DNA from 3 places in the Bradyrhizobium sp. USDA 4472 genome. Region 2 is predicted to be linked to each of the others. Evidence: predicted binding sites of a transcription regulator. Region 2 holds the regulator's gene; each other region holds the start of a gene.
What was found. Region 2 encodes PhoB, which activates phosphate uptake and scavenging genes when phosphate is short. Its sites were predicted from a motif close to TGTCATNNANCTGTCAT; they were not measured.
Positions count from the first base shown of each region.

Region 1: the regulator PhoB is predicted to act here: its motif matches at 795-811, upstream of ACVWZ4_RS28670 (glycerophosphodiester phosphodiesterase family protein).
Region 3: the regulator PhoB is predicted to act here: its motif matches at 1,173-1,189, upstream of ACVWZ4_RS26615 (OprO/OprP family phosphate-selective porin).

Region 1 covers NZ_JBSSAM010000001.1:6,101,674-6,103,935, forward strand. Annotated here, with positions in the region: gene ACVWZ4_RS28660 (NADPH-dependent FMN reductase) at 1-289, shown strand, start outside; gene ACVWZ4_RS28665 (FtsB family cell division protein) at 397-714, shown strand; gene ACVWZ4_RS28670 (glycerophosphodiester phosphodiesterase family protein) at 879-2,258, shown strand.
Region 2 covers NZ_JBSSAM010000001.1:3,186,525-3,188,786, forward strand. Annotated here, with positions in the region: gene pstB (phosphate ABC transporter ATP-binding protein PstB) at 1-8, shown strand, start outside; gene phoU (phosphate signaling complex protein PhoU) at 20-736, shown strand; gene phoB (phosphate regulon transcriptional regulator PhoB) at 759-1,466, shown strand; gene ACVWZ4_RS14615 (GcrA family cell cycle regulator) at 1,567-2,079, opposite strand.
Region 3 covers NZ_JBSSAM010000001.1:5,685,310-5,687,571, reverse strand. Annotated here, with positions in the region: gene ACVWZ4_RS26620 (DegQ family serine endoprotease) at 1-926, opposite strand, end outside; gene ACVWZ4_RS26615 (OprO/OprP family phosphate-selective porin) at 1,242-2,262, shown strand, end outside.

The sequences.
Region 1 (2,262 bases), 2.9 Mb from region 2:
TGCCATCGATGTCGCCTCGCGCCCCTATGGCAAGAGCTCATTCAACGGCAAGCCGGTCGGCATCGTCTCCAACTCGCCGGGCCCGCTCGGTGGCGTCAGCGCCGCCAAGACGCTCCAGAACATCCTGCCTGGGATCGCCGGCCCGATCATGCAGCAGCCCGAGACCTACCTGAACGCGGTCGGCGACGCCTTTGACGCCGAAGGCAACCTGACCAAGGATTCGCTGAAGGGCGTGCTCCAGGCGTACGTCGACGCTTTTGCGGCGCACGTGGCCAAACACCACGGCTGAGGCCGCTCGAGCCTGCGTCATGCCCGACAAGCCCCCGGCATGACGATTGGCGGTGCGGGCAGGGGCAAATTAACACTGCCTTAACCAAGCTGGCCCATCTTGCCAAAATGGTCTCCCGCGCGCGCCTCAAATCGATCCTGACCGGTCTCGCCCTCTACGCGATGGCGGCCGCGATCGTCGGCTATTTCGGCGTCAACGCCTATACCGGCAAATACGGCCTCAATGCCCGCCAGGAACTCGACCAGGAGATCATCGCGTTGACCAGCGAGCTTGCCCAGCTCAAGCGCGAGCGCGCCCGCAACGAGCAGCGCGTCTCGCTGTTGCGCACGGAAAAGATCGACCCCGACATGCTGGACGAGCGGGCCCGGTTCCAACTCGACTACGTCAATCCGCATGATCTCGTTCGGATGATCCCGCAGAACTGAGCGCTGCGACACCAACGTCACGACGGCGCGACGAAGGTCGGCGCATTCGCTTTGTGCATTGCTTGTGTCGAATGGGCCGCCGTCATCCGTCTGTTAGAGAAATGCGACAAGACGACAGCCCCGATCGCGACGACGCGATGCCAGGCACAGACGGAGACGCGGCCATGACGAACAATCCCTTGCAGCGGAAGATCCATGTCGGAGCGCGCCTCGGCGCTGTGGCGCTGGCCCTGCTTTTGCCGTCGATGGCCTTGGCGCAGGCGGCGCCTTCAGGTGCAAAACCCTTCCTGACCGTCGATGGCAAGGCACCGCTGATCCTCGGTCATCGTGGCGTGCCCGGCCTGGTGCCGGAAGAAACCGAGCCGTCGTATGACCTCGCAGCCGCGCTCGGGACCGACGCGCTCGAAGAGGATTTGCACCTCACCAAGGATTGCGTCCTGGTTGCGCGCCACAATCCATGGCTGAGCGATAACACCAACATTGCCGAAGTTGCGAAGACCAATCCGGTGGTCGCGGCGCGCAAGCGCACGGTCCCCGGTGTGCGTGTCAAGGCGCCTGCGGCTACAGGCACACCGGCCGACTACCTCGTCGATCTCACCGATCCCGCTGATCCCAAATCGGTGCTGAAGTCATTGATCGTCGATGGCGAAGATCACACCGACGACTGGTCGATCACCGACTTCACCATGGCCGAGCTGAAGCAATGGATCGGCGGTACCACTTATGATGCCGCCAACGAGCGGCCCAAGGTCTTCAACGGCAAATTCCCCGTGATCAGCTTCCAGGACATTCTGGACATCGCGAAGGCCAGGAGCAAGGAGACCGGGCGCTCCATCCTGGTCTATCCGGAAACCAAGAACCCGACCTGGAATAATGCCCAGGCCATCGCAAACGGCTGCGGCGCACCGGGCAGCCATCCGCTCGAGGATGCGCTGATCAAGATCATTGGGGATAACGGCCTCAACAGCAAGGATGCTCCGATCCTGGTCCAGAGCTTCGAGCCCGGCAGCCTGAAGTATATGCGCAGCCATGGTCTTCAGACCCGGCAGGTCCAGCTCATCGACGGTAACGGCATCGATTTCAAAACCGGCAAGGTGCTGCTCGACAACATCACCAATTCGCGTCCGTTCGACTGGACGGTTTCAGGCGACGCGCGCCTTTACGATGCGATGCTGACGCCCGAGGGGCTTGCCGAGATCAAGACCTATGCCGACGGCATCGGCCCGTGGAAGGCCTATATCGTTCCGCTCAAGGTTGCGCCGTGGAAGGATACCAATGCCGACGGCACGCCCTACAAGGGATCGACGCCGGACGCTTCGACGCAGGAGGCAACCAGCCTGATCGCCGACGCGCACAAGCTCGGCCTGTTCGTGCATGTCTTCACGTTCCGGAACGAGAAGAAATATCTGGCGGCCGATTATCACGCCGATCCGGCCCTGGAATATCTCAGATTCTTCCGTCTCGGTGTCGACGGCGTCTTCACTGATTTCACGCCCACTGGCGTTGCCGCCCGCGCGGCGTATCAGCGCGAGTTGGGCTGGTAAATCC
Region 2 (2,262 bases):
TCGGCTGAGGAGACAGGACATGGGTTCTGAACATACCGCAAAGGCTTTCGATACCGACCTCCAGGAGCTCACCCGGTCGGTCGCGGAAATGGGCGGCCTCGCCGAGCGGATGATCGTCGATTCCGTCGACGCGCTGATCCGTCGCGACGTCGCGCTCGGCCAGCGCGTGGTCATCACCGACGCCGAGATCGACGCGCTTCAAAGGCGGATCGAGGAGCACGCCGTGCTCACCATCGCCCGCCGCCAGCCGATGGCGATCGATCTGCGCGAGATCGTCGGCGCCATGCGCGTCGCGACCGATCTCGAGCGGATCGGCGACCTCGCCAAGAACATGGGCAAACGCGTCGCGGCGCTTGAGACGGATTTCCATCCGCTCAAGCTGTTCCGTGGCCTCGAGCACATGACCGACCTCGTGCAGCAACAGGTCAAGTCGGTGCTGGATGCCTATGCCGCGCATGATCTGCCGGCGGCGATGGTGGTGTGGAAGGGCGACGAGGAGGTCGACGCCATCTGCACCTCGCTGTTCCGCGAGCTCCTCACCTACATGATGGAGGATCCGCGCAACATCTCGTTCTGCATCCATCTGATGTTCTGCGCCAAGAACATCGAGCGGATCGGCGACCACGCCACCAACATTGCCGAGACCGTGTTCTACATGATCGAAGGCCAGGCCATCACCGACAAGCGACCGAAGGGCGACATGACGACCTTCGCAACCACCGTCCCCAACACCTGAATCCTCAAGGAGCGACGACCCCATGGGCGCACGCATTATGGTGGTTGAAGACGAAGAAGCTCTCACCGAGCTGCTTCGCTACAATCTCGAAGGCGACGGTTATGACGTTGAGACGGTGATGCGCGGCGACGACGCCGACACCCGTCTCAAGGAGCACATTCCCGATCTGATCGTGCTCGACTGGATGCTGCCGGGCCTGTCCGGTATCGAGCTGTGCCGCCGGTTGCGGACGCGGTCCGACACCAAGCAGCTGCCGATCATCATGCTCACCGCGCGCGGCGAGGAGAGCGAGCGGGTGCGCGGCCTCGCCACCGGCGCCGACGATTACATCGTCAAGCCGTTCTCCGTGCCTGAGCTGTTGGCGCGGGTGAAAGGACTGCTGCGGCGTGCAAGCCCCGAGCGGCTCGCAACCGTGCTGGCTTTCGGCGACATCGAGCTCGACCGCGAAAAGCGTCGCGTGGCGCGCTCGGGCCGGCCGATCGACCTCGGCCCGACCGAATATCGCCTGCTGGAGTTCTTCCTGGAGCATCCCGGCCGCGTGTTCTCGCGCGAGCAGTTGCTCGACAGCGTCTGGGGCCGCGACATCTACATCGACGAGCGGACCGTCGACGTGCATATCGGCCGCCTGCGCAAGCTCCTCAATCTCGGCCGCGAGCAGGACCCGATCCGCACCGTCCGTGGCGCCGGCTACGCGCTCGACGACCGCTTCGCGAAGGCCGAGCAGGCCTGAGCACGGTGACATGCAAGCAAAATAAAAAGCGCGCCCTGGGGCGCGCTTTTTTATGTCTCGATCGTCGCAGGTACCGGGACGCTGTCGTCTGGAGCCATGCTCAGCGCGGACCCGGCTTCGCCGGCGCGCGGCGACGATCGGCCGCCGGCTGATACGCGACCCGCGAGTGCTGGGCGCAATAGGGCAGGCCGGAGAGCGCCTTGCCGCCGCAGAAGAAGAAGTCCGCGCTCGAGGGATCGCCGACCGGCCAGTGGCAGGTGGCCTCGTTCAATTCGAGCAGCGACAGCCGCTGGCTCATCGGCACCACGTTGTCGAAGGTCACAGGTTCAGCCTCGACCTCGACCTCGAAGGCCTGGGCGAGTGCGGTGTTGCCCCGCGAGATCGGGCGGCTCACGCGCATCATGTGCTGCGCGGGACGCGCCTTGCGCGGCCGGGGAGCTGCCGAAGACGGGCTCTTGGCGCGGCCGGACAGGCCGAGCCTGTGTACCTTGCCGATCACGGCGTTGCGGGTGACATTCCCAAGCTCAGCGGCAATCTGGCTGGCCGAAAGTCCGGCCTCCCAGAGCTTTTTCAGCTGTTCGACGCGATCGTCGGACCAGGTCAAAACGGTCATGGCACCCTTTCCTTCACCGCGCGCCGCCATCTGCGGGGCCGCACGACGAATGCGTAAGCTTCGAAAAACCCGTGCCGCCAGAATCCCTTAAGGCTCGCCGGGCGCAATCAGACGCCCGAACGTTTACGCCGGTACAAGAGGACTTTTGGGATCAGAACCGCTGCACGAGATGTCGTATCTGAC
Region 3 (2,262 bases), 2.5 Mb from region 2:
AACCCGGCCCGCGCCGCGGGGCCGTTGGGGACGACGCTCGCGACCAGCGCACCGGTCGGCGAGCGCAGGCCGAGGCTCTCGGCGATCTCTGCCGTCACCGCCTGCAGCTTCGCGCCGAGCCAAGGCCGCTTCACGGCCGTGCCGCCGCTCTTGGCGGAGGCGACGACGACGCGCACCATGTTGGCGGGAATCGCAAAGCCGATGCCCTGCGAGCCGCCCGAGCGCGAGTAGATCGCGGTGTTGATGCCGGCAAGCCGGCCGTTCATGTCGACCAGCGCACCGCCGGAATTGCCGGGATTGATCGCAGCGTCGGTCTGGATGAAGAACTGGTAGTCGGTGATGCCGACCTGCGTGCGCGCCAGCGCCGAGATGATGCCGTGGGTCACGGTCTGACCGACGCCGAAGGGATTGCCGATCGCGAGCACGACGTCGCCGACCATCAGCTCGTCCGAATTGGTGAATTCGAGCGCCGGAAATTTTTCCTTGGTGTCCTTCAGGCGCAACACCGCAAGATCGCTGCGGGAATCCTTCAGCACGATCTCCGCCTCGAACTCGCGCTTGTCCGCCAGCGACACCTTCACCTGGTCGGCGCCTTCGATGACGTGGACGTTGGTGACGATGAGTCCGGAGGAATCGACGATCACGCCCGAACCCAGCGAGCGCTGCACCTGCTCCTGCTGCTCGCCGCCGCCGAAGAAACGGCGGAAAATCGGGTCGTCCAGCAGCGGATTGCGGTTCTGCACCACCTTGGCGGCATAGACGTTGACGACCGCAGGCTGCACCCGCTGCACGATCGGCGCATAGGACAGCCGCAGTTCGGCTGGCGAGGACGGAACGCGACGGTCCTGCGCGGCAGCCGGATTGAAGTGGGCCGAAAAGGCTATGCACAGAGCCGTGACGACGGCGGTCCAGTTCGCTCGAAACATTCCTACCTCTCGGAAAAGACGCCGGAATATAGGCGCGTTCGTCTCCCAATAGAAGGGCGCCCGACGGCAATATTCAGTCCTCGCCCGGCGTCACGGGCATACAAGCCTCGCGTGCGAAATCGCAATTTGCTTGGCTTGGTGGATTGGCATGATGTGCGTCAGCTTGCATGCTCGTGCTGGGCAGATTCGGCTGCGGCGAATCGGCGTCAATGGGAACTGGGCAACCGGCGTTCACCGTCGCGGGGCAGTCATCGATCAGTCTTAGGCTCTCGCGTTCTCGACTTGGGGAAGTTCGTCAAAGGATGGAGTCACGACATGAGCAGGACAAGAATAGCGGCCACGGCGATTGGTCTCGCCGGCGCGCTGGCGGCCTCGCAGGCCCAGGCCCAATCGGCAAGCAACAGCGAACAGGAGATCGCGCTCCTGAAGCAGCAACTGAAGTTGCTGGAGCGGAAGCTCGACAAGCTGCAGAACCAGACCGCGGCGAACACGGCGGCAGCAGCAAAGACCAGGGCCGAAGCGAAGGCCGAGGCCAAAGCCGAAGCGCGCTCGGAGGCGAAGGCCGTCGTCGCCAACGCCAATGCGGCATTCCCGGTCAAAGGCGCCCCCCCAACGGCCGGCGTGATCGTGACCATGCCGAACAACCGGCCGACCATTTGCACCGCCGATCAAGCGAACTGCGTCGCGATCACCGGCCGCGTGCATTGGGACGTCGGCGGTTACGACTATCGTCCCAACACGGCGGCCACCGTGCCGCAGAGGCTGGACAGCGGCGAGAACGTCCGCCGCGCGCGCATCGGCCTCGCCGGCAAATTCTTCGACGACTGGAACTTCGCGCTTGTCTATGATTTCGGCGGCTCGTCGGACGGGTTCGGCGGCGCAGCGCCGGGATCGCTGCCCGGTGGCGGGGTCTCCGGCGTCGAGAACGCCTATCTCAGCTACACCGGACTAAAACCGTTCGGCGGCCGCATGGCCGTCGAAGCCGGCATCATGGACCTGCCCTACACCATGGACGAGGCCACGAGTTCCAACGACATCATGTTCATGGAGCGCGCCTCGGCCGGCGTGATCGCCACCAACATCGCCGCCGGAGATTTCCGCTCGGCAGCCGGCACGCGCTGGTTCGACGATCAGCTCTGGATCGGCGGCTATGTCACCGGACCTTCGACGGGCGCCATCCACTCCGCTTCGAGCGCGGCGCCGGCGGGCACGAGCGAGCAATACGGCGCGGTGGCGCGCGTTGCCGGCAATCCCATCAGCGGCAAGGACTACTCGGTGCATATCGGTGCTGACGCACAATGGCTGATCCAGCCGCCGCGCAACCTCATCGCCAATA